One region of the Planococcus sp. TJ-301 genome, then DNA from elsewhere that is predicted to be linked to it. Evidence: predicted binding sites of a transcription regulator. Region 1 holds the regulator's gene; the other holds the start of a gene.

Region 1 (16,302 bases):
GTCATCTTGTCAGGCGTTTTGATGCTTGAGCACTTGGGCTGGACCGAAGCGGCTAAATTAATCATGGCTTCAATGGAGAAAACTATCGCTTCTAAAGTAGTAACTTATGACTTTGCACGTCTTATGGACGGCGCTACCGAAGTGAAATGTTCTGCATTCGCTGACGAATTAATTAAAAATCTTTAAGAATGGAGGGGGAAACCCCTCTTTTTTTATTTACCCAAATTCGACTTCAAAGGAGAGTTTCTATGACATTCAAACGTAAAAAGATTTCTGTGATCGGTTCAGGCTTTACTGGCGCAACCGCCGCATTTCTGTTAGCGCAAAAAGAATTGGGTGATGTCGTATTGGTCGATATTCCACAAATGGAAAACCCGGCAAAAGGCAAAGCCCTTGATATGGCAGAAGCTGGGCCTGTCCAAGGATTTGATGCGCGTGTAACCGGAACTTCGAATTACGAGGATACAAAAAACTCCGATTTGGTAATTATCACTGCAGGCATCGCCCGTAAACCTGGCATGAGCCGGGACGATCTTGTGCAGACGAACCAGAACGTCATGAAGTCCGTCACGGCAGAAATCGTCAAATATTCTCCCGACACTACCATCCTCGTATTGACGAATCCAGTCGATGCGATGACATATACCGTTTATAAAGCATCCGGGTTGCCGAAAGAACGTGTTATCGGCCAGTCAGGTGTATTGGATTCTGCACGGTTCCGCACATTTGTTGCAGAAGAGCTCAACGTCTCGGTCAAAGACGTCACCGGATTCGTCCTGGGCGGCCACGGCGACGACATGGTGCCGCTGGTTCGCTATTCGTACGCTGGCGGCATACCATTGGAAACGCTCATCGCAAAAGAGCGTCTTGACGAAATCGTTGACCGCACTCGTAAAGGCGGAGCAGAAATCGTCAACCTTCTTGGAAACGGCTCTGCCTACTATGCGCCAGCCGCCTCATTAGTGGAAATGGCCGAAGCGATTATCAAAGACCAACGCCGCATTTTGCCGTCCATCGCTTATTTGGAAGGCGAGTACGGTTTGGATGGAATCTACCTCGGCGTGCCGACCATTCTTGGTGCAGGCGGCATCGAAAAAATCATCGAAATCGATTTGAACGAGGAAGAGCGGGCTTTGCTGAACAAATCAGCCGAGTCTGTGAAAGTAGTAATGGATCTCTTGGCGTAAATGCTATGAACCGGGCAGGAATTTTTCTGTCCGGTTTTTATTTTTAAAAATGTAAAAAAATATTCAACTTATAATTCGATATTCCGCAAAACAGCTGCGCTTGCCGCGGGCGAGCGCCAAGCCTCCTCAGTCGCTTCGCTCCTTGCGGGGTCTCGGCTGCCTCGCTTTCCCGCAGGCGTCTCCGCTATTTTGCTTCATATCTGGAGAACATGGAAGAAACTACAGAGAGTGTATCTTTCGTGTTCTTGAGTAAAAGAAATAACGCTCTATTAAGAAATACCTTTGAATGAAGCGGAAGGCGGCGACTCCTGTGGGCAAAGCCTGAGCTGAAGGCCCCGCAGTAGCGCTAGCGACGAGGAGACTGAAGCCAGGTCCGCGGAACGCGTCCGCCTGAAGCTAAATGAAAAGATTAAATCAATATTTTCACTTGAAACTCGAGTCATCTAAGGATAACAATCATTATTTGTACTTTTATAGTACTCCGCCAGGGCTATTATACCTGCTTGCGCTATCAAGCCATTACTTGATACTATAAGGGTAGCAAGATTTAGGAGGGGAATTTATTGTTGCTTGGTAAGAAACGTAAATTAGGCCGAAAAATCGAGGATATGAATGTCGGGGAAAAGTTGAAACTCACAGAGAAGATTGAAGACAAAGATCTCCTTCTTTATCTGGGGTTGACGAATGACGGGAATCCGCTGTATATCCAGCACGATTTTGCTTCGCAGACCGCATTTGAAAAACCGGTTGTGCCGAACATCATGCTGACGGGCATTATCATTTCAGCAATCTCCAAATACTTGCCGGGCCCAGGCTCGTATATCACTGAACAGCGTTTAAAATTTGTCAAACCGGTATACCATTATTCAACGATCGACTTTTTGCTGGAAATCGTTGAGATTGACGAAAAAAATAACCTGGTAAGCGTACGGGTAGAAGCAACTGATGAAAACGGCAACACCGTTGTTGAAGGAACGGTGCAAGTTAATCCGCCGCAGTTGCTGAATCAGCTGGCCACACATGCAATGGATAATTTCTAAACGGTTTGAGATGGGGGTTTCAAACTGAATGTGGAGGATGTCAAATGCTGAATAAAATACTGATTATCGAAGATGAACATTCAATTGCTACGCTCCTATCTTATAATCTGGTGCAAGCCGGGTTTGAAACGATTGTTGCGAACGATGGGAAGCAAGGCTACGATTTAGCGTTAAGCGAAAAACCATCGCTCATCGTCCTTGATTTAATGTTGCCATCAATGGACGGTGTGGAAGTGTGCAAAGCTCTTCGCCAAGAGAAAGTGAATATTCCCATCATTATGCTGACCGCAAAAGATGATGAATTCGATAAAGTGCTCGGGCTAGAACTTGGAGCCGATGATTATATGACAAAACCATTCAGCCCAAGGGAAGTTGTGGCTCGCATCAAAGCGGTGCTGCGGCGTTCGGTCACTACTCCGACTCCAAAAGGGGAAACTTCCGCGCCTTTGGTGCTTGGCAGCTTAAAAGTGTTTCCAGATCGGTTCGAGGTTTTTCTAGATGAAAAACAGCTTGAGTTCACTCCGAAAGAGTTCGAACTTCTTGTCTACTTGATGGAAAACAAAAACCGAGTGTTGACACGCGACCAGTTATTGAGTGCTGTCTGGAAATATGATTTTGCAGGTGATACACGGATTGTAGATGTGCACATCAGCCACCTGCGTGAAAAAATCGAGGAAAACAGCCGCAAACCGGTCTTCATTAAGACTATTCGGGGGCTGGGCTATAAATTTGAGGAGCCGAAAGCGGGATGAGGTCATTTCAGCATCGCTTGTTGAGGACTATCCTTTTGTGGCTCGGTATATTGCTGGCTGGCCTGTTGATCATCATTGGCCAGCTTTTTCCCATTTACGCAGAATCCGGAAATCAAATGCAATTATGGATCTGGCTTGCGCTCATTTTTGCGCTGGCCATGATTTTTTCGGCTATTATCGGCTACCAGATCATCAAGGTCCAGGCTATGCCGATTGAAAACGTGACAGAAACCGCGTTGGAGCTGGCCAAAGGAAATTATCAGGCGCGTGCATACGAATACAGCAACATCGGTACAGTCGAACTCAGCTCCACCATCAATGTACTGGCAAGAAACTTGCAGGAAATTACTGCAGTCCGGGAAATGGAACAAGAACGGCTGAAAACGCTGATTGAAAACATGGGCAGTGCATTGATCATGATCGACCGCCAAGGAGCAGTGTCGCTTGTCAATAAATCGTTCATGTATGAATTCGAATTAACGGAAATGGATGTCGACAAAAAATTCTACAAAGAAGTTCAAATTCCACAAGGTTTGCAGGATTTTATCGAGCGGGTCTTTATGATGGAAAAACCTGCACGAGAGCAGCTTGCTTTCACCCAAGGGCTGAGCAGCCGCCATATTGACGTCTATGGTGCACCGGTGATCGGGGAACAGGAGCAATGGCATGGCATTGTCATTGTGTTGCACGATATCACAGAATTAAAGCGTTTAGAGCAGATCCGGAAAGATTTCGTGGCGAATGTATCGCATGAATTGCGGACGCCAGTCACTTCGATAAAAGGGTTTTCTGAGACGCTTTTGGACGGGGCCTATAAAGATCCCGCCACGTGTGAATCGTTTTTGGAAATCATTCATAAAGAAAGCAATCGGTTGGAAATGCTGATTGAAGACCTGTTGGAACTTTCCCGGGTAGAACAGTCCGGCTTTAAAGTGGACGCCCTTCCAACAGATATGGAAGCGATCATTTACCAAGTGAGGGAAATGGTGCAGAAAAAACTGGAAGACAAAAGGATCGAGTTGAATCTCCAGCTCGAACCCGTTATTGTACAAGGAGACCCGAATCGGCTTGTCCAGGTCATGATGAATTTATTGGTCAATGCCATGACTTATTCGCCGGAGCAAACGGTGATTACCATACGGTTATTTTCACGCGGCAAAGAAGCAATTATTGAAGTAGAAGACCAAGGAATCGGCATCGCAAAAGCTGAATTCAGCCGTTTATTTGAACGTTTTTACCGGGTTGACCGGGCGCGAAGCCGAAATTCTGGCGGAACCGGACTGGGATTATCCATTGTCAAACATTTGATTGAAGCACATCATGGCAAAGTGGAAGTCAATAGTGAAGTCGGCAAAGGCTCAACGTTTATCATCCACTTGCCTTTAGCAAGTTAATCTAGGAGGAACATATGGAAACAAACCCATTTTTGCCTATTATTATTGGCACAGACATGAACGCTTACAACATGGCCATCTCTTTTCACGAAGCTTATGGCATTAAACCAATATTGGTCGGCAAAGAACCGTTGTCGTTCACTGCAATGAGCACAATTACTGAAACGATCGAATTACGGTCGGGCTTATCGGATTCCGCACAATTTGCCGGAATCATGACCGATATCGCTCAAAAATACAGAACGCCTGGCAAGACCTTGCTGCTTGTCGGCACCAATGATTTGTACGTGCGCTTGATCATTGAGAACGCAGCAATGCTAAAAGAATTTTTTGTCTTTAATTATATCTCCGAAGACTTGATGAACCAGTTGCAGGTCAAATCGAATTTTTATAAATTATGTGCGGAGCACGGCATCGATACGCCCACGACTTATTTCTACGATTGCCGTTCAAACACGCCTTTCGAAGAACAGATGATGTATCCTGTTATCGTTAAGCCGAGCAACGGCATCGCGTATAACTTAAACAAATTCGAAGGCCAGCAAAAAGTCTATAAAGTGGAAAACCCGCGTGAACTGCAGAACGTCATCAATAAAATCGTCAGCAGCGGCTATGATGATGAGCTGATTATCCAGGATTTCATCCCGGGCGACGACACGTACATGTGGGATTCCGTCATTTACGCAAGTTCAAAAGGCAAGACTCAGCTAGTGACGTTTGCGCAAGTAGTGCTGCAAGAACATACGGTGACCGCAATCGGCAATTACACAGCCTTGATCACCCGTTACAACAAGGAAATGATGGTCAAGCTGCAGAACTTCCTTGAAGCGGTCGGCTATAACGGCTTCGCGAATTTCGATTTGAAATTCGATGAACGCGACGGCAAGTTCAAAGTTTTTGAAGTGAACATCCGCCAAGGGCGTTCGAGCTATTACGTGACGGCACTTGGGCATAACATGGCGTCGTACCTGGTTGATGACTTGATTTACCACGTTGAAAAGCCGGTGACGTACTTGAACGAAGACTTCCTCTTCACGGTAGTGCCGAAAATCGTACTCCGCAAATTCGTCAATAACAAAGCGGTTCAACGGGACATTAATGAACTGCTGAAAAAAGGGAAATACGGCAATCCGTTATTTTATAAGAAAGACACGCATTTAAAGCGCAAGTTATACTTATTCGCGCGTCAAGTCAATTATTATAAGAAATATAAGAATAATCAGTGGTAAGTTTAACATTAGATTAACACTGGCTTCACAAACGGATGTTATTGTTTAATAGAACCCCCTTCAACCGCATGAAGGGAAAAAGAGCCCTTCCCCGGGGCTCTTTTTCTATTTTCTGAAACTATTTCAAGATTTTGCCGTATATGAAATAGAAGAGAAAAAGGGGGAATAAAAATGTCCGTTAAAAAAATCTTAGCCATCATTGGATTGTCCATTTTCGGAATCCTGTTGCTGATTGCAGTGTTCACATCATGGTATACAGTAGATGAATCCGAGCAGGCGGTAATCGTCACATTCGGTGTCGCCAATGAGACGATTGTCGAACCGGGTCTGCATTTCAAGATACCTTGGCCGATACAAAAAGCAGAAATCCTATCGAAAGAAACGTACAGTCTCCAATTCGGCTATAACCAAAACGAAGATGGAGAAATCGTCGCTTTTGACAAAGAAACGAAAATGATCACAGGGGATGAAAATATCGTATTGACCGATTTGGTCGTACAGTGGAAAATCACCGATCCGAAAAAATACCTGTTCAATGCCGAAAACCCGCAAGATGTGCTGCACGATGCCACTTCGGCTTCCATCCGCTCAATCATCGGCAGTTCGCTCATCGATGACGCGCTGACTTCCGGGAAAGCGGAAATTGAAGCGGAGACAAGAGACTTGCTCGCTTCATTGATGGATAAATACGATTTCGGCATCACCGTTCTAGCCGTTAAGCTGCAGGACGTCGAGCTGCCGAATGAAGAAGTCCGCGCGGCATTCACCAACGTGACGGATGCACGCGAGACGATGAATACGAAAATAAACGAAGCACGAAAATATGAAAACCAGAAGCGCAATGAAGCATTGGGTGAAAAAGCAGCCATCAATTCACGTGCCGAAGGGCAGAAAGTTGCCCGTGTCGAGCAAGCCCTTGGAGACGTTGCATTGTTTGATAAATTATATGCGGAATATGAAACTAATCCAGAAGTGACGCGGCAGCGTATTGTTATGGAAACACTCGAGACTGTGTTGCCTAATGCCAAACTTTACATCATGAACGACGAAGGCGGAACAATGACGTACTTGCCATTAAATGAGGCACAGACAATCGTGCCGCCGGCAGCAGAAGAAGGGGGAGGAGACTGATGGAGCCGATTAAGCCGCAGAACAATCCAGTAAAACCGAACCCGTGGGAAAAGCCACTAAAACCGAAAAAACCAAAAACGCCGAGAGAACCGATTAATTTCAAGAAATATTGGAAATTGATTACGGTCTTGTCGCTGGCGCTTTTCGCTTTGATCATCCTGTTGACCAATGTCTATGTCGTGAAAGAAAACGAATACCGGGTGGTGCGCCAATTCGGTGAAGTTGTCGGCATCTATGAAGAGCCGGGCATCCGCATGAAAATCCCTTTTGTGCAGAGTGTCAGCACGCTGCCGAAATATCAAATGACCTATGATGTTTCCGAAGCGGAAATCAACACGAAAGACAAAAAGCGCATCATTATCGATAATTACGCGGTGTGGCATGTCGTCAACCCGCGTGAGCTGATCACCAACGCTGTAACGATCGTCAACGCAGAATCGCGCATGGAGGAATTTATCTACTCTGTTGTGCGGACCGAACTTGGCCAATTGAATTACGATGAAATCATCAACGATGAAAATTCTTCGCGCGGCAGCTTGAATGACAATGTCACAGCCCGCGTCAATGAATTGCTGGAGAAAGACCAATACGGTATCCGCGTTGTGGATGTTCGCATGAAACGCACGGACTTGCCGGAAGAAAACGAACAGTCCGTGTATACCCGAATGATTTCAGAACGTGATTCGACCGCGCAGGATTATTTGTCCCAAGGCGATGCGAAAAAACGTGAAATCGAGGCGCAAGCTGACCGCGAAGCGCAGGAAGTGATTGCTTCCGCCAAAAAAGAAGCGGCGTTGATCCAGTCGGAAGGTGAATCCGAAGCTGCTAAAATCTACAATAAGTCTTTTTCAAAAGATCCGGAATTCTATGAGCTGTATCGTTCACTTCAGTCCTACACCAAAACAATCGGCGAGGACACGGTGATCATCCTGCCGTCCGATTCACCATACGCCCAAATTCTTTCCGGGAATTTGGAATAGCCGCAAGCCGTTATTTCTCTTCTTTTTGCCCGCGTGGTAAAATGATAGGAATGACGGCTTTTGTTTATGAGAGGGGTAATATTGTGGCAAAGAAGATTTTATTATTAGACGGAAATAGTTTGGCGTACCGCGCGTTTTTCGCGTTGCCGCTTTTGACGAATGAGCAAGGGATCCATACGAATGCTGTATACGGCTTTACGATGATGCTCCAAAAAATACTGGAAGAAGAACAGCCTACGCATATGATTGTTGCCTTCGATGCTGGGAAAACGACGTTCCGCAATGAGATGTTCGGGGAGTACAAAGGCGGGCGCCAAAAAACGCCGCCGGAACTGTCTGAACAATTTCCATATTTGCGGAAACTGATTGATGCTTACCGCATCAAAACGTATGAATTACCGAATTACGAAGCGGATGACATTATCGGAACTTTGAGCTTGGAAGCGGAAAAAGAAGGCGACGAAGTCATCGTCATTTCTGGTGATAAGGATTTGACGCAATTGGCGTCGCCTTCGACTACGGTATACATCACCCGCAAAGGGATAACGGACATCGAGAAATACACGGTCGATCACATCCGTGAAAAATACAACCTGACGCCTTTGCAGATCATTGATATGAAAGGCCTTATGGGCGATGCATCGGATAACATTCCGGGCGTTCCGGGAATCGGCGAAAAAACCGCGTTAAAGCTGCTGGCAGCACATGGCAGCGTTGAAGGGGTCTACGAAGCGATCGACGAACAAAAAGGCAAGATGAAAGAAAAATTGGTTGCCAATGAAGATCTCGCATATATCAGCAAGAAATTGGCGACGATCGAACGCGGTGCGCCTGTGGAAGTTTCCATCGAGGAATTGTCGTATCCAGGTCCGGACCATGATGAATTGATCAAAGTATGGAATGAGCTAGCGTTCAAGTCGCTCTTGGAAAAACTCGATTACACGGCAGAAGAAACAACCAAAAAAGAATTGGAATTCGAAGTGCTGACGGAACTTGATGCATCGGTTCTGGAAGACGAAATGGCAATCCACCTGGAAATGTACGACGAACAATACCACACGTGCGACTTGCTCGGGGTTTCATTGGCGACTGCTGACAAGACCTACGTCGTGCCGATGGAAACGATCAAGCAATCCCAAGCGTTCAAAGAGTGGTTCGCAGACGATTCGAAGAAGAAATACATGTCGGACTCGAAAGCCGCAACGGCCGCCTTTTACCGTTATGGCCTAGGCGTGGAAGGTGTCGATTTCGATTTGATGCTCGGCGCTTATATTGTCAACCCGTCGTTGACGTATACGGACTTGGCAAATATCGTCCAGGAATACGGTTATACGGATGTTGCCCAAAACGAGCAGATTTACGGCAAAGGTGCGAAAAAAGCGGTGCCTGAAGCGGATATCCTCAACGAGCATATGGCCAGAAAAGCACGGACAATTTGGGAAGTCCGCCCGATGGTCTTGAAGAAGCTCCAAGAAAACGAGCAATTCGATTTGTACAACAAGCTTGAGCTGCCGCTTGCCACCATTTTAGGTGAAATGGAGTCTTTCGGCGTTAAAGTGGACAAAGAGCAATTGGAGGAAATGGGCAAAGACTTGTCCCATAAACTTGAGAAGATCGAGTTCGATATTTATGGTCTTGCTGGAGAACGTTTCAACATCAACTCGCCAAAGCAACTGGGCACGCTTCTTTTTGAGAAGCTTGGATTGCCGGTGCAGAAAAAGACGAAAACGGGCTATTCTACGGCTGCGGATGTATTGGAGAAACTCGAAGGCAAGCATGAAGTCATTTCCTATATTCTGATGTACCGCCAATTGGGCAAAATCCGTTCCACTTATATAGAAGGTTTATTGAAAGAAATCCATGAAGACGGCAAAGTCCATACGCGGTTCCAGCAGGCGCTGACGACGACGGGACGCTTGAGTTCGATCAACCCGAACTTGCAGAACATCCCGGTGCGCTTGGAAGAAGGGCGGAAAATTCGTAAAGCATTCGTGCCGTCTCAGCCAGGCTGGGTCATGGTCGCTGCCGATTACTCGCAGATTGAATTGCGCGTGCTGGCAGATATGTCGAAAGATGAAAGCCTGATTGAAGCCTTTAAGAACGACATGGACATCCATACGAAAACGGCGATGGACGTCTATGGCGTCGGAGCGGAAGAAGTGACGCCGAATATGCGCCGCGCCGCAAAAGCCGTCAACTTCGGCATTGTCTACGGCATCAGCGATTACGGACTTTCTCAGAATTTGAACATTACCCGCAAAGAAGCGGCAGAATTCATCGACACGTATTTGAAGAGCTTTCCTGGAGTTAAGCAATACATGGACGAGAGCATACAGATGGCGAAGAAAAATGGCTTTGTAACAACAATCATGAACCGCCGCCGCTATTTGCCTGACATCAATAGCTCGAATTTCAACTTGCGCAGTTTTGCGGAGCGCACAGCAATGAATACACCAATTCAAGGAAGCGCCGCGGACATCATTAAAAAAGCGATGATCGATATGGCAGATGCTTTGAAGCGTGAAAACATGCAGACACGCATGTTGCTTCAAGTACACGATGAATTGATTTTTGAAGCGCCGCCAAATGAACTTGAAAAATTGAAGACTTTAGTGCCACAGGCGATGGAATCGGCCGTCACCTTGAATGTGCCGCTGAAAGTCGACTTCGCATACGGCGATACTTGGTACGATACAAAATGACGGGAGGGCTGACAGATGCCGGAACTTCCTGAAGTGGAAGGCGTCGTTCGCCAAATCCGCCCGGCCGCAGCCGGGAAAACAATCCGTGATGTTTTCGTTTCCGATACCATCCGCCTGTCAAAGGCAAATGGCAAGGAAGCAATCATCAAAAAGATGGATGCAGATGCATTTATCAGCCGATTGGTCGGAGCGGAAATTTCCAGTGTGGAACGGCGCAGCAAATATATTTATTTCACAATGCAAAAAGACCGGGAATTTTTATTGGTCAACCATTTGGGCATGTCGGGAGCGTGGTTTTACGTCGACAGCTTGTTGTCCATTACGGAAGAAAAGTTCCGGCGCCATGTCCACGTCGTGCTGACGCTCGACGACGGCAATCTATTGGCCTACTCGGATATCCGGCGTTTCGGCGAGATGCGCTTGCTGAACGGCGAAGCGGATTTTCCGCCGCTGCTCTTAATGGCGCCTGAACCGTTCGCTGAAGAAGCGCTCGACCATTTTCTCCATATGGCGGAACGCCCAAAATACAGCGCAAAGCCGATCAAGGAAGTCATTATGGACGGGCAAGTGATTTCAGGTTGCGGTAATATCTATGCAACCGAAGCACTGTTCCGGATGAAAATCCATCCGAACCGAGCAGCGGGGCGCATCAGCCGCGCCAGGAAAATCCAGCTGTTCAAAGCGGTTGCGGCGATTCTGCTTGAAAGCATCGAGGCTGGTGGCAGCACCATTTCTGATTACCGCAACATTAACGGCGAATCAGGACGGATGCAAGACCGCTTCGGCATGTACGGCAAAAAACAATGCATGGAATGCGGCACAGCGACGAAGTCCCTTCAAATTGCGGGGCGCACTTCAGTCTACTGTCCGACTTGCCAAAAATGAGGGATTAGAATGATCATTGGGTTAACAGGAAGCATAGCGAGCGGAAAAAGCACCGTCTCGCAGATGTTGAAGGAGTTGGGCTATCCGATTGTCGACGCTGATTTAGTGGCTCGCCAAGTAGTAGAACCCGGCAGTGAAACGCTGGAAAAAATTAAGGGGGCGTTCGGTGAAGATGTCATTTTGCCGGACGGTTCGCTTGACCGCAAAAAAGTGGGGGACATCATATTCAGCGATCCGGCCAGCCGTAAACGCTTGAATGATATCATCCATCCGGCAATCCGCCAAGAAATGCTGCGCCAGCGGGCGGCGTATGTGGCAGAAGGCCAAAAAGTGGTCATCATGGATATCCCGCTGCTGTTTGAAAGCAAGCTCCAGCATTTCGTGGACAAGATCCTGGTCGTCAGTGTCACCGAGGAAAATCAGCTGAAGCGCCTCATGGAACGCAACGAGTTGTCCGAAGAGGAGTCACTTGCGCGGATTTCCTCGCAATTGCCGATGTCAGTGAAAGAAGAAGGTGCAGATGCCGTAATTTATAATAATGGCACAATAGAAGAAACGAAATGGCAGCTCAACCGCATCCTTGAAAAGTGGGATGCGGGCATATCGGAACAATAATAGCTGAAGTGAAGTTTAAGGTTCCAGTATTCGTAAAATGTGTTATACTATATAACGAATTAAAAATAAAAGTATAACTTATTTAATGGGGGACTCATAAATGACAGTTTCTATTGCGATTAACGGGTTTGGCCGCATCGGCCGTATGGTTTTCAGACAAGCTATTTTAATGGATGACATCAATATTGTAGCTGTTAATGCCGGCTATCCTGCTGCAACACTAGCGCATCTGATTAAGTATGACACAAATCACGGCACCTTCCAGGGCGAAGTCTCTCATGAAGAAGATGCATTAATTGTCAATGGAAAACGGGTTCAGCTCGTCAATGAACGTGATCCTTTACTGCTTCCTTGGAGTGAAATGGGCATCGACATCGTCATTGAAGCGACAGGCAAGTTCAATGCACGCGAAAAAGCGGCATTGCATTTGGATGCTGGAGCCAAGAAAGTCATTTTATCAGCTCCTGGCAAAAATGCCGACATCACAATTGTGATGGGCGTCAACGACGGCGCACTTGAAATCGATAAGCACGACGTTATTTCAAATGCCAGCTGCACGACTAACTGCCTTGCACCGGTAGCGAAAGTCTTGAACGATGCGTTCGGGATTGAAAACGGCTTGATGACCACCGTCCATTCTTACACGAATGACCAGAAGAACTTGGATAACCCGCATAAAGATCTCCGCCGTGCGCGTGCATGTGGCCAGTCGATCATCCCTACTTCTACGGGCGCCGCGAAAGCGCTATCATTGGTACTTCCTGAACTTGAAGGCAAACTTCATGGCATGTCGCTTCGCGTACCGACTCCAAACGTATCCTTAGTGGATCTTGTCGTGGACTTGAAGCAGGACGTGACAATAGAAGAAGTGAATGCTGCTTTCCTAGCTGCTTCCTTGAATGGCCTTGAAGGCATCTTGAGCTTAACAATGGAGCCTTTGGTGTCAATCGACTTCAACACGACCGAACAATCGGCGATCGTAGATGGATTGTCGACGATGGTGATCGGCGGCCGCAAAGTGAAAGTTCTAGCTTGGTATGATAACGAATGGGGCTACTCTGCGCGAGTGGTGGATTTAACCAAAAAAGTGGCAAAATCATTGGTTTATGCCCGATAATTAATACAAGCCGCAGCCATTGTAAAATGGCATGCGGCTTTTTCATGAAAAAAATCCCATAAAAAAATAAGGTATTTTAAGTTATTATGATTGCATTTCATATCAATACATCATATACTAACACTCGTAGTCAAAAAACGGCTACGTACTTCTTCGTTTCTGAGTGCTTGATAAGGGAGCGGACGGAGCAATATTTATTCACATGACTGCTTAAAGGGTTAGGACCTCTTTGGACTAACTTTCCCCCGTGGTAGTCAACTTTGAATATTTTGCGCACTAAAACAAAATGATATCAAAGGGGGAAACGAACCATGGAAACAATGGGACGTCACGTAATTGCAGAACTTTGGCAGTGTGATTTTGACAAATTAAACGATATGGATTTTATCGAACAAACTTTTGTTGATGCAGCACTAAAAGCCGGAGCTGAAGTCAGAGAAGTAGCTTTTCACAAATTTGCACCTCAAGGCGTAAGCGGGGTAGTCATCATTTCTGAATCGCATTTAACGATCCACAGCTTCCCGGAACATGGCTATGCTAGTATCGATGTATATACTTGCGGCGATCTTGATCCAACTATTGCAGCTAATTACATTGCAGAAGCGCTGAATTCTGGTGCTCGCGAATTTGTAGAAATTCCGCGCGGTATGGGCCCGGTCAGTGTTGAAAAGTCCAAAGTTTCAGTAAATGCATAATCCATTAACATGAACGATACGAAGCAGGGGATCTGATCCCCTGCTTTTTCTGTTTTCTTGGGATAGATGAAAATTGTTGTATGTCGCTTCGGTCGCTCAGGGCATGGCTTACACAGAAAACCAAGCAAAGAACGCTTGTCTTTCTGCTCCGCCTAGCCCTTGTTCGCGCCTTCACTGGGAAATTTTTATGAAAATAGAAAGGTTTACGTGGCTCTGCTATTTTGGAGATACTTGTGGATACGGAGCAAACTGCCGAGACGCCTGCGGGAAAGCGAGATAGCTGAGACCCTGCAGAAGCGCTAGCGACGAAGCGGCTCAGTGCTCGCCCGCGGCAAGCGAGGCAGTTTTGCGCAGTATCCACTACTCGAAATCTTTCGTTCTATCTATATCGCAACTAATGGAGCCTTAAATTTGTTATACTGGAGTTACGAGAAACAATGTTTAGGGAGAGGTCCAATATGAGATGTCCGGCTTGCCAGCATAATGGTACACGCGTAGTGGATTCGCGGCCAGTAGATGATAATAAATCCATTCGGAGGCGCAGAGAATGTGAAGCGTGCGGCTACCGTTATACGACTTTTGAAAAAGTGGAAGAAATGCCGCTGATTGTCGTGAAGAAAGATGGCTCACGTGAAGAGTTCAGCCGCGAGAAAGTTTTGCGCGGCTTGATTCGTGCTTGCGAAAAACGTCCAGTTCCTTTGGAGACACTGGAGAATCTTGTTTTTGATATTGAGAAGGAACTTCGCCGCACAGGCAATGCCGAGGTGAAATCCGAAGAAGTCGGAGAACTTGTCATGAACCGCCTTGCGGCAATTGACGAAGTGGCGTATGTCCGCTTCGCTTCGGTTTATCGTCAGTTTAAAGACATTACGGTCTTTATCGATGAATTGAAGGATTTATTGGATAAAAGCCCGAATGGCAAGAAACCCGAATAAGGTGGTGTAATATGTCTGCACTTTATAAAGAACTGCAGCCTCCGGATTCGTTTAAGATCCGGCTGCCGTACCCGTTTTCAAATTACGACCGCCAGCTTTTGACGCTTTTGTATCAGCCGATGATCGGGGCGGAAGCAACCGCTTTCTATTTGACGCTGTGGGCAGAAGGGGAAGCTCCGAGCGAAGAAACGACCCATTACGCATTAATGAACACATTGGGCATTTCAATCGCCAAGCTTTTTGAATCCCGCATCCAGCTTGAAGCGATTGGGTTGATGAAAACCTTCAAGAAAGACAACGGTCACCGGTCGTTCATCTATGAACTATGTCCGCCGCTTGACCCGAAAAATTTTTTTCAGGATCCTTTGCTGTCGATGTTCTTGTTCAGCAAGATTGGGGAATCGGCTTACCGCAAAGTGCGGGAGCGGTTCTTGAATCCGACCGATATCGGTGAAGGATTTGAAGAAGTGTCCCGCACATTCACGGACATTTTTCGTCCTGTTCATGCGAAAGCCGGCTATCCGGCGGAAACAAAAGATTTGCATGAACGCAAAAAAGGGGAGTACCAGACCGAGTCCGATTTCGATTTCAGCTTATTGCAGCAAGGTTTGTCCGAACAGCTGGTGCCGAAACGCGTCCTAACTGCTTCTATTAGGGATACCATCGGGAAGTTAGCGTATTTATACAGCTGGGGGCCGCTGGAAATGCAAAAAGTGGTTTTGCTGGCGATTGACGAAGATTATAAAATTACGGCCGAAAGCTTGAAAAAAGCGGCTTCGGAATATTATAAATTGACGGTTGCAACGACCGCGCCGCAGCTTGTCCATGTGCAGAAGGAAGAAAAGCTTCCGGAACAGCAAAACGAGCCGAGAACCCGGCAAGATGAGCTGATTCTTTATTTGGAATCGGCTGCGCCTGTAGAAGTTTTGCGGGACATCGCTAACGGCAATGAACCACTGCCTGCAGATGTCCAGTTAGCGAATCAGCTGGTTATGCAGCATGGCATGGAGCCAGCAGTTGTCAATGTGCTGCTGCAATACGTCTTGCTGCGCACCGATATGAAGTTGACGAAAGCGTACGTCGAGAAAATAGCGTCGCATTGGCTGCGCAAAAATGTCACGACTGCAAAAGAAGCGATGGAGCTTGCGCGCATTGAACATGAGCAATATGTAAAATGGAAAGCAGAAGGATCTCCGTCAGCATCATCGAAAGCACCTGCGCGCCAGAACAGAGGCAAGCCGCTGCGCGAAGAGAAACTGCCTGAATGGTTTTACACGAAAGAAGAAACGCCTGCGGCTTCCGGCCCGAAAAACGAAAGTCTGGAAATCGAGAAACAAAAGCTTCTCGCTAAATTGGCGATGAAGAAAGGGAAAGGTGATTAAATGGAGCCAATTCGCGAAACATTAAAACGCGTTGTGAACGCACCCGCTTTTTCAGAGCGCTATAACGACATGCGCAAGGAAGTGCTGGAGCATCCCGGCGTCCAAAAATTCCTGGAACAGCATTCCTCGGAAATCGACAAAAGCACGGTTGATCGCGGGCTTCACAAATTATACGAGTATATTGACCAATCCCATGACTGCCATAAATGCCCGAGCTTTGAAGGCTGCGTCAACCACTTGAAAGGGTTCGAACCGAAT
Region 2 (16,302 bases), 210 kb from region 1:
GCAAGAGAAACAATCAAACCCATTCTTGCGCGGTTAAAAAATGCAAAATAAAAAAGCGGCCAAATTTGGCCGCTTTTTGCTTTAGATTTCGTTAATTAATGTCCAGCTCCGGGAATATGGATGAACGTTGTGTAATACGTGAATCCTACGAAGAATACAGTTAAGTAAGCTGCGAAAATGTACATGTACATGCGTTCAGAAATATTTAAGAATCCAAGAAGTACAAAAAATCCAGTGTTAGCGACCATTAATAATGATACTTCCACCATATCGCCTACATAAAACAGAACTGCAAAAATGCCAGTCCACCATCCCATTAATTTGAACATCTTATCCATGGGTAATCCCTCCTTTGCCACAACACAATAATCTCTTATTTATTATATAGGAAACGGAGTGAATGTGTAAACAGCGAGATGACTATTCTTTGTGACAAACAAGTGTATGAATTTTCCAAGGTGTTTCAGAAAGGTTAAAAAATTTGTGGAAAATGAGATTTGGCAGGGATACGGCGATCAAAAATTTATTTTGAAACAATCTATTCCTTTCTGAAAAAACGCTGGTTATACTATGTGGGAACAGGGCGGCGGCCCTTGTTCAAAACTCAGGACAGGAGGCGGCTATGCAGGAAATAGTTGAACGCAGATGCATCCAGCTGCTCACCCAAGCGGCAGAGAGCGGCACCACAGACATCCACATAAAACCCGGCCCAACCGGCTATGACGTCTCATTTCGCACGTTCCACTCGTTGCGGCAAGTGATGAAAATCCCCCTTGACCTCGGTGATCGCATGATTGCCTATTTCAAATACCTTTCCCTTTTAGATATGAGCGAAAAACGAAAACCTCAAACAGGATCCTTTCATCTCCCGATTCAAGAACTTCCATATTATTTTAGAATATCAACGCTGCCTTCTGTTCTAACGAAAGAAAGCATCGTCATCCGTGTGATGGCGGAAGAAGTGGCACGCAGCATCCATGAATTGGCTGCTTTTCGCGATTCAGCACGCTTGCTGGAAAAATTGTCGGAAGCGAACCAAGGGCTGATATTGCTCACAGGCCCGACCGGCTGCGGTAAATCCACGACTTTGTATTCGCTATTGAAGCATTGCGCCGAAAAACTCAACCGCAATATCATTACGCTGGAAGATCCCGTCGAGCGCAAAAACCAGTCGATTCTGCAGATCCAAGTAAATGAAAAAGCGGGGCTCAGCTACGCGGCCGGCCTGAAAGCCATTTTGCGCCATGATCCCGATATCATCATGATCGGTGAAATCCGCGACGCGGACACGGCCCAGATCGCCGTGCGAGCTGCATTAACCGGCCACTTGGTCTTTTCGACGATCCATGCGCGCCATTCAGTCGGCTGCCTGCACCGGCTGCACGATTTGGGTGTGTCGTTTGAAGACATGGCACAAACGCTTATTGCCATTTCCGCACAGCGCATTGTGCCCGTCTACGCGGATTTCGAACAGTCCAGCGCAGCTTACCGTGCGCTCTACGAAATTCTCCATGGAGAGCGGCTCGATGAAGCGCTGCTGTCTGCAAAAAATCAACAGTTGTATGTGTTGCCCGAACATCTGTCATTCGGTGGACAGATCCGCGAGGGGGTGAAAATCGGTGCCCTTGAAGCTTCTGCAGAGAAATAAGCGAATCGTCTTCCGTGACCGCGAAAATTTTCTGTCGCGTTTAGCCGTCCTCTTAAGGGAGGGCTATCTGCTGCCGACGGCGTTGACACTTTTGCTGCCGATGCACACGCCAAAACTGGATGAAGCATTGGACGGAGTCACATCAATCCTCAAAGGCGGAGGCAACGCGGCGGAAATCTTGAAATTTCTCGGCTTTAAAGACAATGTGTTGTTCCCGGTCGAAATAGCCGAACACCACGGGAGGCTTCCGGAATCGATTGACAGCATTTCGAAAAGCTTCTCACGCACCGAACAAGTTCAGAAAAAGCTGCGCAATATTTTGGTTTATCCCGTCTCGCTGCTGTTCTTCACTTCCGGCTTGTTCCTATTTTTCCGCACAAGCTATGTGCCGAACCTTGAAAAGCTGATGGCGTCGCTGAACGCAGACGGTGAAGGATCCGGAGTGCCGGCCTATCTGCTGAATCTGCCTGATCTGTTTATCGGCTGTTTTGCTGTCGCTGGTATAAGCGCGGCCGTTTTTGCGGCAATGCTGAAAAAAAGGGGGCCGGCGCAAAAGATTGAGTGGCTGACCCGGCTTCCGGTGTTGCGCAAAATCATGGTTTTTTATTGGTCGCATCTGCTGTCGCGGGAACTGGGAACGCTGCTCCATAGCGGCATCTCTCTGCAGGAATCGCTGCAGCTGCTGCAAAAACAGAATCACCATTCGATTATCCAATTCATGGCGGAAGTCTGCCACAGCGAAGTGGTGACAGGGGTCCCGCTGTCCGATGCATTGCGGCGGCATCCGTTTTTCGCGCCAGACATGGCGGCGTTTGTCCAGCACGGAGAGATGGCAGGGTTTTTAGGCAAGGAATTGATCCTTTACAGCGAAGTTATGATGGAAAGGATTGAAGCTCAAACGCAGCACCTTTTGAAAATTATTCAGCCTGCATTTTTCATCATGATTGCGGCGTGCATTATCGGTGCTTATTTAGCGATTTTGCTGCCCATGTACAATTTGGTCCACACTATCTAAGGGGGAAATTACATGCGTTTTATTAAAAATCAAAAAGGATTTACACTTATTGAAATGCTCATCGTTATGCTGATCATCACAGTGTTGATCGCCATCGCCATTCCAAACGTCACCAAGCAATCGGCATCGGTCGATGAAAAAGGCTGCAAGGCTTTTGTCCACATGGTTCAAGGGCAAGTGGAATCGTATCGTATGGATGAGAAGGCGGTGCCGACTCTGGCAAGCCTTGTGTCTAACGGCTATTTGAAAGAAGGCGAGACAAGCTGCCCGAACGGCGATACAATCGTCATCTCGGTTGACGGTGTCGTGTCATCGGCAGGCTCTTAAAGCAAGGCGGGTTTACGCTGCTTGAAATGCTGCTCGTGCTCAGTTTGCTGATGACTGTGTCGCTAATGGCCGTGCCATCTTATCAAGCAATGGCGGCGGAAAGAGCAGAATCGCGCTTTTTCGACAGCCTGATGCGCGACATCTATTATGCCCAGAGTGAATCGTATCGAACGAAAGCGCCAGTCATGGTCGTGTTTCGGGAAGCAGAGGGGCGATACGAAGTCGTCCAGTCTTTCAAAGCGATTTTGCCCTCGCGCAACCTTCCGGCAACTGTAAAACTGAAAGCCTCCAGCAATCTGAAGGCGGTGTCTTTTTCTGCTAACGGGTCTGTTTCGGCTGCAGGCACCTTATTATTCGATACAAGCGAAGGCGAGAAATCGCTGATCGTCCATATCGGCAAAGGGAGGCTGGTGTTTTCTGGATGAAAACGGCTTTTCATGGGCGGAGACAATGCTGAGCCTGGCAATGCTTTTCATGATGTTCGGAACGCTGCTGCCGGTGATGCAGCAACTCCAGCAATCGCTCCATGCGAAAAAAGAGCGGCTCGTCGCATATGAAACTTTGCATGAAGCCGCAATCGAGATAGCGGGCTTCGGCATAGCAAGGGGCGAACGCAAAGCCGCTGGCACACTTTATCGATGGGAAATGGCAGAACAGCTTTGTGTTTATTACGATGATTTCCGGAATGAACAGAAAAAGGAATGCCTCGAATGAAACGAGTGGCGGATGAAAAAGGCTTCACGTTTCTCACCTCGCTTTTTGAGATGATGCTGTTGATGATGTTTCTGCCGCTCATCGTGCTGTTTTATATTTTTATGCGAAGCTTTTTCGAAGAAGCGGATCCCCAGGCGGCGGAATGGTTTTTGTTTGCAGGGGAATTGCAAAGCTATTTGTCAGGCGCAGAGTCGCTTGTGATCATCAATAATGGCGCAGGCGTGCGGCTCGTCCAAGGAGGCAATGAATACGACATTGAAAGTTATGACAAGTTCATCCGCAAGCAGAAGTTTCGGCAAGGGCATGAAGTCATGCTGACGGGCGTGAAAAGGGCCAGTTTTTCTTTGGACGGCCATAGCTTGCTGCTGCAGGCGGAATTCACCGATGGCGTAATTTTGGAGGAAGAATATGTTTTTACGCAGCCTTAGATGCGGCAAAGGTTCGATTTATCCAGTATCCGCAGTCTTTTTTCTTTCCGCCCTTATCCTCATGTCGCATGCAGTAGCTGTCTACATTATTCAATATAAGACGTACGACAGTTTGGAAAATTTGCACAGACATGCTACGATACAACTACTAGAAGAAATCGCGCAACATAAAATACCTGAGTAGCAGGATGCAATGGGTGGTAAGATGAAAAGAATATATTTGGTCGGATTTATGGGCTGCGGCAAAAGTGCCGTCGGCAGAAGGCTCAGTTTTTTATTGAAAGTCCCTTTCTACGATATGGACAAGGAAATCGTCCGGCAGACAGGAATGGCGATTCCAGAAATCTTTGCACAGTTTGGCGAAGAACATTTCAGGGATCTCGAAACAGAGTTTTTGAAGAATTTCAGTCACGACAATTGCATCGTTTCGACGGGCGGTGGTGTTTCGATGCGTGAAGAAAATCGCAAAATCATGCGAGCGACAGGGCTGGTACTCTTCCTCGACGCCCCATTCCGGGAAATTTGGAGGCGGATCCACAAAGATCCGAACCGGCCGATTGTCCGAAACTCAACACGGGAAGAGATTGAAGCGATGTTTAAAAAACGGTACCGTTTCTATAAAGAAGCGGCGCATATCACAATCCGCACGGAGTTTCGGACGCTGCGGCAGATTACCCAATACGCCGCGTTTCAAGTGAACCGTCTAAAAGGCGAATGATTTTATTGTATAAACAATAATCATTCGTGTTTGGTTAGTTCTGTTAAAAAAGATTGCGCTTCCGCTCATACAATGTTAGGATATAGACAAAGTTATACTATTCTGTATAACGGTTTGGACCAAACATTTGATTTGGGCGGATGATTGCACGGGGAGAGAACGCGAAAGCGTCGCCGAAGGAGCAAATGACAATATGTCACGAATCTCTCAGGCAAAAAGACTCGTGCAGGACGCATCTCTGGAGAACGCTGCTCAGCAGCTACCAAAGAGGAAAGCCGTAAAGGTAAACTTTCAGGTTCCAGGACAGAGATTTCCCTATTCTAGGGGGAATCTCTGTCCTTTTTTTGTGGAATTTGACATCCAAGGAGGAAGACGAATGGGAGAATTGCAGCGCACCCCTCTTTTTGAGGCGTATTCAAAGTATGGCGGAAAGACAATCGATTTTGGCGGTTGGGAACTTCCGGTCCAATTTTCGAGCATCAAAGAAGAACATGAAGCAGTAAGAACGAAAGCTGGATTATTTGATGTATCCCATATGGGCGAAATTTTTGTGTCAGGCGAAGGCAGCCTCGAGTTTCTTCAGAACCTGGTGACGAACGACGTTTCCAAGATTAAGGACGGCCAAGCTCAATACACGGCAATGTGCTACGAAGACGGCGGTACAGTGGATGATTTGCTGGTCTACAAAATGGCCGACAACGATTACCTGTTGGTGGTTAACGCTTCGAACATCGAAAAGGATTTTGAATGGATGCAAAAAAACGCTGGAGATGGCGTCGTTCTCAAAAACGAATCTGAAAATTATGGTTTATTGGCTTTTCAAGGCCCTATGGCGGCCCAAATTCTTCAGCGGCTGACAGAAGAAGATTTATCTGCCATCCGCCCGTTCCGATTCAAAGCGGACGTTGAAGTCGGAGGCTATCCGGTCTTGTTATCCCGCACAGGCTATACCGGTGAAGATGGTTTTGAAATTTACGCAAGCCCGGAAGCTGTCGTGGCGTTATGGGATAAGATTTTGGAAGAAGGCAAAGAAGACGGCGCGTTGCCAACGGGCTTAGGTGCACGTGATACATTGCGCTTTGAAGCATGCCTGGCGCTTTATGGCCAGGAATTGACAAAAGACATCTCACCGCTGGAAGCAGGCATTAATTTTGTTGTCAAATTGGACAAAGAGCAGGATTTCAATGGCAAAGCAGCGTTAGCAGCTCAAAAAGCTGATGGCATCCCGCGCAAACTTGTCGGCATTGAAATGATCGACAAAGGAATTCCGCGCCACGGCTATAAAGTGTTCGCTAATGGGGAACTGATCGGTGAAGTGACAACAGGGACACAATCTCCTACCTTGAAAAAGAACATCGGCCTAGCGCTTGTCGCCCGCGAATTTGCTGAACTTGGCACAGAACTTGAAGTGGAAATCCGCAATAAACGATTGAAAGCGAAAATAGTCGAAACGCCATTTTACAAACGATCAAAATAATCTCATTTGAAAAGGGGACTGCACTCTATGAAACATCGCTACTTACCAATGACGTCTCAAGATGAAAAAGAAATGCTGGATGTTATTGGCATCCAGTCGATTGATGAGCTATTTGCAGATATTCCGGAGAAAGTTCGCTTTAAAGGCGAATACAAGATCAAAGCGGCAAAATCGGAATCTTCTTTGACGAAAGAACTGGCGCAATTGGCAGCGAAAAATGCTGACACAAACCGCTATGCTTCATTCCTTGGAGCGGGTGTCTACGATCATTACAAACCGATCATCGTCGACCATGTCATTTCACGTTCTGAATTTTATACGGCTTATACACCCTATCAGCCAGAAATTTCACAAGGTGAGCTGCAGGCGATTTTTGAATTCCAAACGATGATTAGCGAATTGACGGGCATGGACCTTGCGAACTCTTCTATGTATGACGGAGGCACAGCTCTAGCGGAAGCAGGAATGCTTGCTGCAGGCCACACGCGCCGCAAAAAAATCCTGGTGTCGCGCGCTGTCCATCCTGAAACACGTGATGTCGTCCGCACTTATGCGTTAGGGCAATCAATTGCTGTTGAAGAAATTCCATTGAAAGACGGACATACCGATCTTGATGCTTTGAAAGAAATGATTGACGGCGATACGGCTGCAGTCATGGTGCAATACCCGAATTTCTTCGGCCAAGTTGAAGACTTGAAAGGGCTGGAGCCGATTATCCATGAAGCGGGCGCATTGTTCGCGGTTTCGGCTAACCCATTGGCGCTTGGCGCATTGACGCCTCCCGGCAAACTTGGAGCTGACATCACTGTCGGCGACGCACAGCCTTTCGGCATCTCAGAAGCGTTCGGCGGTCCGCATTGCGGCTATTTCGCTGTTACCAAACAATTGATGCGTAAAGTTCCAGGGCGTTTAGTGGGTGAAACGGTTGATGAAGACGGACGCCGCGGATTCGTTTTGACGCTGCAAGCGCGCGAGCAGCACATCCGCCGCGATAAAGCGACTTCGAATATCTGTTCAAACCAAGCACTGAATGCATTGGCTGCTGCTGTGGCTATGACAGCTCTTGGCAAGGCAGGCGCGAAAGAAATTGCTGTACAGAACATTACTAAAACACATTATATGAAGCAGCAATTAAAAGGAGCCGGCTTTGACGTGATTTTTGACGGAGCCCATTTCAACGAGTTGACTGTGAAAACCCAAACACCTTCGAAAGAATTGAATGCACGCTTGCTCCAAAAAGGCATAATCGGCGGCTACGACCTCGGGCGCAGCTATCCGGAGCTTGAAGGCCATACGCTTGTCGCGGTAACCGAACAGCGGACAAAAGAAGAGATTGATGCATTCGTGCAGGAACTTGCTGCAGCAGTGCAGGAAATGGGGGCTACTCATGCATAAAGATAACCAACCACTCATCTTTGAAATGACGAAAGAAGGCCGCGTAGGCTATAGCCTGCCAGAATTGGACGTGCCGGAAGTCGACTTGAACGATATCCTGCCTGCGGGTTTGATCCGCGATGAAGCGGCTGACTTGCCGGAAGTATCTGAACTTGATATCATGCGCCATTATACGGCGTTGTCAAAACGCAACCATGGCGTTGATTCAGGCTTCTATCCACTTGGTTCTTGCACGATGAAATACAATCCGAAAATCAATGAATCCGTAGCGCGCTATCCTGGATTCGCGAATATTCATCCTTTGCAGGACGAGTCTACCGTCCAAGGAGCTATGGAATTGATGTTCGACCTTCAAGAACATTTGAAGGAAATCACGGGTATGGACGAAGTGACGCTTCAGCCAGCAGCGGGTGCACACGGTGAATGGACAGGATTGATGATGATTCGCGCTTACCACGAATCACGCGGCGATATGAACCGTACGAAAGTCATCGTTCCCGATTCAGCACACGGCACAAATCCTGCTTCGGCTACAGTTGCCGGTTTTGAAACGGTAACGGTCAAGTCGAATGAACACGGGCTTGTCGATTTGGAGGATTTGAAACGCGTAGTCGGGAACGACACAGCAGCCTTAATGCTGACCAACCCGAACACATTGGGCCTTTTCGAAGAACAGATTCTTGAAATGGCTGCCATCATCCACGAAGTCGGCGGGAAACTTTACTATGACGGCGCGAACTTGAATGCCGTTATGTCAAAAGCGCGCCCTGGTGACATGGGCTTTGATGTTGTCCATTTGAATTTGCATAAAACATTCACAGGACCGCATGGCGGCGGTGGACCAGGATCTGGGCCAGTCGGCGTCCATAAAGATTTGATTCCATATTTGCCAAGCCCAGTGCTGGTTAAAACAAATGATGCTTATACGTTCGACTATAACCGCCCGGAAACCATCGGACGCGTAAAACCGTTCTACGGCAACTTCGGCATCAACGTTCGTGCTTACACGTACATCCGCTCAATGGGGCCGGATGGCTTGAAAGCCGTGACCGAATATGCGGTATTAAACGCAAACTATATGATGCGCAAGCTGCAGCCATTCTTCGATTTGCCATACGACCGCCATTGCAAGCATGAATTTGTCTTGAGCGGCCGCCGCCAGAAAAAATTGGGCGTGCGCACATTGGATATGGCAAAACGCTTGCTGGACTTCGGCTACCACCCGCCGACGATCTATTTCCCATTGAACGTCGAGGAAGGCATGATGATCGAGCCGACTGAGACCGAGTCAAAAGAGACTTTGGATGCGTTTATTGATGCGATGATCCAGATTGCCAAGGAAGTCGAAGACAATCCGGAAATCGTTCAGAACGCACCGCACACGACGGTGATCAAGCGCCTGGATGAAACACAGGCTGCCCGTAAACCGGTTCTCCGCTACACGAAAGCTGAATAAAACAATATAGGAAAAGCCCGCCTGCGAAATTTCGCAGGCGGGCTTTTTTTAGCAATATCGGGTGCTTGTTTAGTAGAAACCGATTGGCGAATCAGCATCATCCCAATCGTTTTTTGCAGATCGTCTGCTTTGCTTCTGAAGTTCTTGGATGCGTTCTCCATATTTCGTTTCCCCTTCATAATGCCAGTTCAAGGCAGCAGACATATACAGTTCGTTTAGTTGGGAAATCGATAAGCCTTTTGAAAGCTTGGCCATATCCTCTAGTTGTTCTGGAGTGAAAATCGACTTGACGTCAAGCTTCTTCAAATATTGCTTGCGCAGCTTTTTGTCAGGCGAAGGGATCTCATAAGCTCGATCAAAGCGTCCAGCACGGTTTATAAGAGCTGGATCGATTCGTTCCGGGTAATTTGTCGTCCCGATGATAAAGAGTCCCTCGCGTGATTGTGTGCCGTCGAGTGTATTGAGAAACACGGATCGTGTAAACTCGGGCATCGAGTCGATATCCTCAATGACCAGAATGGCGGGAGCGAGACGCGACACTGTACTGAAAACTTCCTGAACGGTATAGCTGGAAGTAAACTCGGTGATCTGCCAGTAAACGACAGGCGCTTCAGTAGAACCGGTGATTGACTTCACCAGTGTCGTTTTGCCGTTGCCGGGCGCGCCATAAAGCAAAATGCCCCGTTTGTAAGGAACTCCGTATTCTTTGAAGAATACGCCGTCTTCCCGGAAGAATTCATCGATCGAGCGGAAAATGTCCTTCTTGACCCCAGCTTCGAGTATGACGTCATCACGGTTGACAATGGCCATCTCTCCATAATTTCGGCGTTTGACACCATCATCGGTATCAACAAGAAAAGTGATGCTGTTCATCAATTCGAGCCGCAGCAAATCATTCATGGCTTCTAGGAAAGCGAGTGTAGCTTGTTCTGATTTTGCGAAACACTGGAATTCTGGCCAGGCATTTTCAGCAGCAGTGAAAATGGGGTATTGCGATAGCGCTACATCAAATTCGGGAAAATAGATCAGACGGTTTTCGAAACTCAGCCGGACTCTTAGGCTGCCGCTTTGATCATCTTCTTCAGTGCTGGCAATTTTGCCGAGCGGACGGGCTTGATACAAGAAACCCAGCGTCTCGAATTGCAAGCTGCCTTTTTCCATAAGATCAATCAGGTGAGTATGGAGCTGTGTAATTGTATCCTCGATGTCGATGTGGAACCAAGGCCCTTCAGAACGTCCATCGAGCGCTGCCAATGCTTTTTCGGAAATCGCCGCAATTTCTGCATAATGCGGCAAAGTTTCACGCAGGCTTTCCCCGTGGGGAAATAAAATTTTAGGTAACATGTTTTTCCTCCAATTCATATAATGGGCCCAGCGATTGAAAAAAGCCTTTCCACACGCGGGAAAGGCTCTAAACTATTGTTTGATTTTGACCTTGCCGCTCCATTGCTTGAAGCCGCCTTGTAGTTGGTATAATTGGTCGTAGCCTTTTTTCTTCAGGAACAAACCGACGCGGCCGCTGCGTACACCGTTCTGGTCATAAATGTAAACGGGTTTGTCAGCGCGGATTTCTTTGTAGCGCTGGTTCAATTGTGTTTGCGGGATATTGCGCGCACCAAGGATATGGCCGTTTGCAAAATCTTTCGCTTCACGCACATCGATCAGCTGCGCTTTGCGGTAGCCTTCGATAAATTGTTCTTGTGTCAATGTGGTTACGGCTTTCTTGATGCGGAAATATGAAATTGCAGCAAAGATGAGCACTGCAACTACGACGCCTAAAGTGATGTAAAGAAAATCCAATGTTCTTGCCCCTTTCTATTCTCTCTTTATTATAAAAGATGAAGTGACTCTTATTCAATGGCAATGTTACACTAATTAAAGAATTTAGGGGGCGATCTTGTGAATTTTCAAGAATGGTTATTCATCGATACCGGCAAAGCGCCGGCTTCTTTTAATATGGCGCTCGATGAAGCGCTGCTGAATTGGCATAGTGAAGGACTGATTCCACCGGTTATCCGATTTTACGGTTGGGAGCCGGCTGCGCTGTCAATCGGCTATTTTCAGAAAGTCGAGCAGGAAATCGACATGGAGGCCGTGAAAAGACTCGGCCTTGGCTTTGTGCGCCGTCCGACCGGCGGCAGAGGCGTGCTGCACGAGCATGAGTTGACGTACAGCATCATTGTGAGCGAAGCCTATCCGGATATGCCGGAGACGGTGACAGCGGCCTATAGGGTGCTCAGCGAGGGATTATTGGAAGGCTTCAGAAATTTGGGGCTCGACGCCTATTTTTCGATTCCCGAAAGCGAAAATGAAATAGCGGATTTGAAAAAACCGAAAAGTGCGGTATGTTTTGACGCACCAAGCTGGTATGAAATGGTCGTTGCCGGCAAAAAGGTGGCGGGCAGTGCACAGACGCGCCAAAAAGGCGTAATCCTGCAGCATGGTGCGATCTTGATCGATTTGGATGCGGAAAAATTATTATCGGTGTTCAAGTTCAAAGATGAAGCTTCAAAAGAGCGGATGCGCAAAAAAATTCCGGAAAAAGCAGTATCGATCAATTCGCTGCTTGAGGACGGCGTCACCGCGGAGCAATGTGTTCCGGTGTTCAAAGCCGGATTCGAGAAGGCTTTAGCGATCCGATTGGCGCCTTACCATTTGTCGGAAAGCCAGCTCGCCGAAGTGAAAAAAATCGAAGAAAAACGCTACGCAAATGACGATTGGAATTTTCGCACCTAAGGAGACTAAAGACTCATTTTGGAGCGTCGGTTTTGGCAGAAACCGTTGCACATTCAGCTTTGAGACGTCTCATGGAAAAACCAGCAAAATTTTGTTATTGCAGTGACGTTTCAATATATAGTAGGATGGGAAATGTAATAATACTATATATAGTGTTTACTCCATATAATATGAAGGAGGAAATGTCAAATGGTTTCTGCCACTCAAAAAAAATATTCATTAAATCCGGTGTCGTTGAATAGCGATATCCAGTCGTTCCCTCAGGTCCATGCAATCACTCCGGACATGAAAACGACACATAAAGGGGTATCTCGCCTCGTGATGATCGACCGCTATTCTTTTAAGGATACGGAGAAAAAGACGCTCAAAGCAGGCGACTTTGTCGTATTGACCGTCAAGCAAGATCCGAAATTCCCAGCCCGCGGACTCGGGTTCATCGTTTCCGTCGACAAAGCGGCTAACACGGCGCAAATTTGGATCGAGGAAGATTACCGCAGCGCAATCGACAAACCGGAAGAAATGGAAGCCGGCATCGTCAACCGCAGCCTTGATGTCATCGAAAAACCTCTGGAAGTGTATTACGAACAAATCGCGAAACGCAACGCAACGGGCCTGGCGTCTGTTGAAACGACTCCCGAAAAGCGTGAGCATTGGTTCAATAAATTCTACGAGCAGCTTGTCGGGCTGAAATTCATTCCTGCAGGGCGCGTTCTATACGGAGCTGGTGCCGGAACAGATGTTACGTATTTCAATTGCTACGTGATGCCTTTCGTCGCTGATTCGCGCGAAGGAATTTCCGACCACCGCAAGCAAGTGATGGAAATCATGAGCCGCGGAGGAGGCGTCGGCACGAACGGCTCGACGCTTCGTCCGCGCAATACATTGGCGAGAGGCGTCAACGGCAAATCTTCCGGCTCTGTTTCATGGCTGGACGATATCGCGAAATTGACTCATCTTGTCGAGCAAGGCGGATCGCGCCGCGGTGCGCAGATGATCATGCTTGCCGACTGGCATCCGGATATTGCGGAGTTCATCATTTCAAAAATGCAGAACCCGCGGATTCTCCGCTACTTGATCGAAAACACAGAAGACGAAACGATTAAAAAACTTGCCCATGAAAAATTGAAGTTTAAAGCGCTGACAGAACAAGAAGACGCGATGTATCAAGGAATCCTGAATTACCGCGCGATTCCTGGAATGGGCGGCTTCAATGAAAAAATCATGCGCGATGCTGAAACAAAGCTGCGCGATGGCGGTACTTATACGGTCCATAACGAAGAATTCCTGACAGGTGCGAATATTTCAGTAACCTTGACGGACGATTTCATGAAAGCGGTCGAAAGGGACGCAGATTTCGATTTGCGATTCCCGGCAGTTGAATCGTACTCGAAAGAAGAAATGGCCGTCTATAACGAAAAATGGCAAGAAGTCGGAGACGTACGCGAATGGGAGCGTTTGGGCCATAAAGTGCGTGTCTACCGCACAATGAAAGCGCGCGAGCTATGGAACCTCATCAACGTTTGTGCGACGTATTCCGCAGAGCCAGGCATTTTCTTCATCGACAACGCCAATGCGAAAACGAACGCAACAGCTTACGGCCAAAAAGTCGTAGCAACAAATCCGTGCGGCGAACAGCCGTTAGCACCATATTCAGTGTGCAACTTGGCAGCTGTCAACTTGGCGCAATTCGCAGATGCGAAAACGAAAAGAGTCGATTTTAAAGCGTTGAAAGAAACGGTCAAAGTCGGTGTCCGCATGCAGGACAACGTTATTGACGCTACACCTTACTTCCTTGAAGAAAACCGGGTGCAGGCGCTTGGCGAACGGCGTGTCGGCCTTGGAGTTATGGGGCTTGCGGATCTGTTGATTTATTGCGACAAAGAATACGGCTCGCCTGAAGGCAACGAGTTGGTCGATGAAATCTTCAAGACCATTGCAGCAGCGGCATACGAAGAATCGGTTGAATTGGCGTCAGAACGCGGAAGCTTCCCATTCTTGATCGGCAAAACCGATGAAGAAACAGCAGCGCTGCGCAAAGCGTTTACAGAAACAGGCTTTATGCAAGACATGCCGGAAGAAATCCGTGCAGGCATCCTTGAAAATGGCATCCGCAACTCGCATTTGCTGACAGTGGCACCTACGGGTTCAACGGGCACGATGGTCGGCGTATCGACCGGCCTGGAGCCATATTATTCATTCACATATTACCGCAGCGGCCGCCTTGGTAAATTTATCGAGGTAAAAGCTGATATCGTACGTGAATACTTGAAAAACAATCCGGAAGCGGACGAAGAAAATCTTCCGAAAGCGTTTGTCACCTCCATGGACTTGGCTCCGGAAGCGCATGCGGATGTGCAATGCATCATCCAGCGCTGGATTGATTCGTCCATCTCCAAAACGGTCAATGCACCGCGCGGCTACACAGTGGAGCAAGTTGAAGGCGTCTACGAGCGTCTTTACAAAGGCGGCGCGAAAGGCGGGACCGTCTATGTCGATGGCAGCCGTGACTCGCAAGTATTGACTCTGAAAGCGGAGGACAACACATTCGAAGAACCGCATCAAGAAGAAGTGAAAGGCAAGCGTCCAATCGTTCTTATTGATACCATCCAAGATCTGCGTTCAACGAACGTCTCGATCGGCTCTGAAGTGGGCGATACTTGCCCAGTCTGCCGCCAAGGGACTGTTGAAGAAATGGGCGGCTGCAATACCTGCACCAATTGCAATGCCCAATTGAAATGCGGACTTTAATCGAATATCTATTCCAAAAGCGCGACGGCTCCAGCCGCCGCGTTTTTTTGCGTCCGAAAATTGATGCATACGCCTTTAGAAAAAAATAAATGTATATTATTACATAAGGTTTTTTTGATAAAAAATCAAGAACGTAACAAGAGCTTCGCAAAACGGACTTCTTTTAAAAGCTGAAGCCCTAAATCGGCATTAATTTAGAATTAACATGACGAAGCGGACAGTCTACATGAACTAAAGAGCGGTTGACATGAACTATTTTGAATTCAACCGGTACTAGCAAAAGAAGAGTTCTGCCTTCCAGTGAAGCGAAAGACCAAATAGATGAAAGATTTGCTCTCTTAGGCTGCTGTGATAAAATAATGAAGAATGTGACAGGATAGGAGTGGGGTCAATGAAAGTGTTGTGTTTGAATGGACCGAACCTGAACCGCCTCGGCAAGCGCGAAAAGGAAGCCTACGGCACGTTTACGCTGGAGGAGTTGGAAACAGAGCTGATGGATTTTTCAGCGGTCAATGGGATTGAACTTTCTTGCTTGCAGTCAAACCATGAAGGCGAACTGATCGACTGGATCCACAAGGCAGCGGACGATGGCACGGATGCCATTGTGCTGAATGCGGGGGCATATACCCATACAAGTGTAGCGATACGCGACGCAATTGCGTCCATCCAGATTCCTGTTATTGAAGTACATATCTCAAACGTTTACAAGCGGGAGGAATTCCGCCGCCATTCCCATATCGCGCCGGTTGCCGCCGGACAAATTACGGGATTCGGCAAAGATGTCTACAAACTTGCGCTGCATGCGCTGCTTTTAACCCAATCGAGAGGATGAATCCAGTGAAACTTCAAAAATTGCGAAACGAAATGGAACAGCAGAATATCGAGGCTTTATTGATCACCAGCCAAAATAATTTACGGTACATAACGGAATTTACGGGGTCCGCTGGCCTTGCGCTTGTATCGCAGGAAAAAGCTTTTTTCGTCACGGATTTCCGCTACACGGAACAGGCGTCAGCCCAAGTTAAAGAATTTGAAGTCGTACAGGCGAAGACCAACCTGCTAGAAGAGGTAGCCGAGATATCGAAATCGCTTGGCCTTGGATCGGTATCATTCGAACAGGATTATGTAACGTTTGCTCTTTACACGCAATACGTTGAAAAGCTGGAAGCCGAGTTGAAGCCGGCAAGCGGCTTGATCGAGAAGATCCGCATGATCAAAACGCCTGAAGAAGTAGAAATTTTGAAAGCGGCTGCGAAAATCGCCGATGACGCATTCGAGCATATTTGCACGTTCATCAAGCCGGGAATGGCTGAAGTGGAAGTATCCAACGAGCTGGAATTCTTCATGCGCAAACAAGGGGCGACTTCATCGTCTTTCGATATCATTGTCGCTTCAGGCGGCCGTTCTGCTTTGCCGCACGGCGTCGCAACGGATAAAAAGATCGAAGAAGGCGATATGGTCACCTTGGACTTCGGCGCTTTGTACAATGGCTATATCTCAGACATCACACGGACGGTTGCTGTCGGAGAGCCGTCTGAAAAGATGAAGGAAGTTTACCAGATCGTTTTAGACTCCCAGGTGCTAGCGCTCCAAAACATCAAACCCGGGATGACAGGAATTGAAGCGGACGCGATCGCGCG

Evidence for each region. Region 1 encodes NrdR, which represses ribonucleotide reductase genes. Its sites were predicted from a motif close to AACACNATATATNGTGTT; they were not measured.
Region 2: AC4EHJ_RS01765 (vitamin B12-dependent ribonucleotide reductase) is a predicted target of NrdR. The motif match lies at 12,054-12,071, and genes of this name have one in related genera.

The regions. Positions count from the first base shown of each region.
Region 1 is NZ_JBZDOH010000001.1:115,722-132,023, forward strand. It holds gene icd (NADP-dependent isocitrate dehydrogenase) at 1-186, shown strand, start outside; gene mdh (malate dehydrogenase) at 249-1,187, shown strand; gene AC4EHJ_RS00635 (MaoC/PaaZ C-terminal domain-containing protein) at 1,751-2,227, shown strand; gene AC4EHJ_RS00640 (response regulator transcription factor) at 2,272-2,979, shown strand; gene pnpS (two-component system histidine kinase PnpS) at 2,976-4,373, shown strand; gene AC4EHJ_RS00650 (carboxylate--amine ligase) at 4,388-5,602, shown strand; gene hflK (FtsH protease activity modulator HflK) at 5,774-6,733, shown strand; gene hflC (protease modulator HflC) at 6,733-7,713, shown strand; gene polA (DNA polymerase I) at 7,794-10,415, shown strand; gene mutM (bifunctional DNA-formamidopyrimidine glycosylase/DNA-(apurinic or apyrimidinic site) lyase) at 10,431-11,300, shown strand; gene coaE (dephospho-CoA kinase) at 11,310-11,915, shown strand; gene AC4EHJ_RS00680 (glyceraldehyde-3-phosphate dehydrogenase) at 12,016-13,032, shown strand; gene speD (adenosylmethionine decarboxylase) at 13,344-13,727, shown strand; gene nrdR (transcriptional regulator NrdR) at 14,186-14,662, shown strand; gene AC4EHJ_RS00695 (replication initiation and membrane attachment family protein) at 14,674-16,044, shown strand; gene dnaI (primosomal protein DnaI) at 16,045-16,302, shown strand, end outside.
Region 2 is NZ_JBZDOH010000001.1:330,702-347,003, forward strand. It holds gene AC4EHJ_RS01690 (MBL fold metallo-hydrolase) at 1-37, shown strand, start outside; gene AC4EHJ_RS01695 (DUF2626 domain-containing protein) at 96-338, opposite strand; gene comGA (competence type IV pilus ATPase ComGA) at 623-1,648, shown strand; gene comGB (competence type IV pilus assembly protein ComGB) at 1,620-2,663, shown strand; gene comGC (competence type IV pilus major pilin ComGC) at 2,676-2,990, shown strand; gene comGD (competence type IV pilus minor pilin ComGD) at 2,975-3,415, shown strand; gene AC4EHJ_RS01720 (hypothetical protein) at 3,441-3,704, shown strand; gene comGF (competence type IV pilus minor pilin ComGF) at 3,701-4,132, shown strand; gene AC4EHJ_RS01730 (shikimate kinase) at 4,338-4,850, shown strand; glycine riboswitch at 4,991-5,083, shown strand; gene gcvT (glycine cleavage system aminomethyltransferase GcvT) at 5,227-6,327, shown strand; gene gcvPA (aminomethyl-transferring glycine dehydrogenase subunit GcvPA) at 6,355-7,722, shown strand; gene gcvPB (aminomethyl-transferring glycine dehydrogenase subunit GcvPB) at 7,715-9,178, shown strand; gene AC4EHJ_RS01750 (AAA family ATPase) at 9,248-10,522, opposite strand; gene AC4EHJ_RS01755 (rhodanese-like domain-containing protein) at 10,595-10,978, opposite strand; gene AC4EHJ_RS01760 (lipoate--protein ligase family protein) at 11,135-11,914, shown strand; gene AC4EHJ_RS01765 (vitamin B12-dependent ribonucleotide reductase) at 12,104-14,662, shown strand; gene aroQ (type II 3-dehydroquinate dehydratase) at 15,054-15,494, shown strand; gene AC4EHJ_RS01775 (M24 family metallopeptidase) at 15,491-16,302, shown strand, end outside.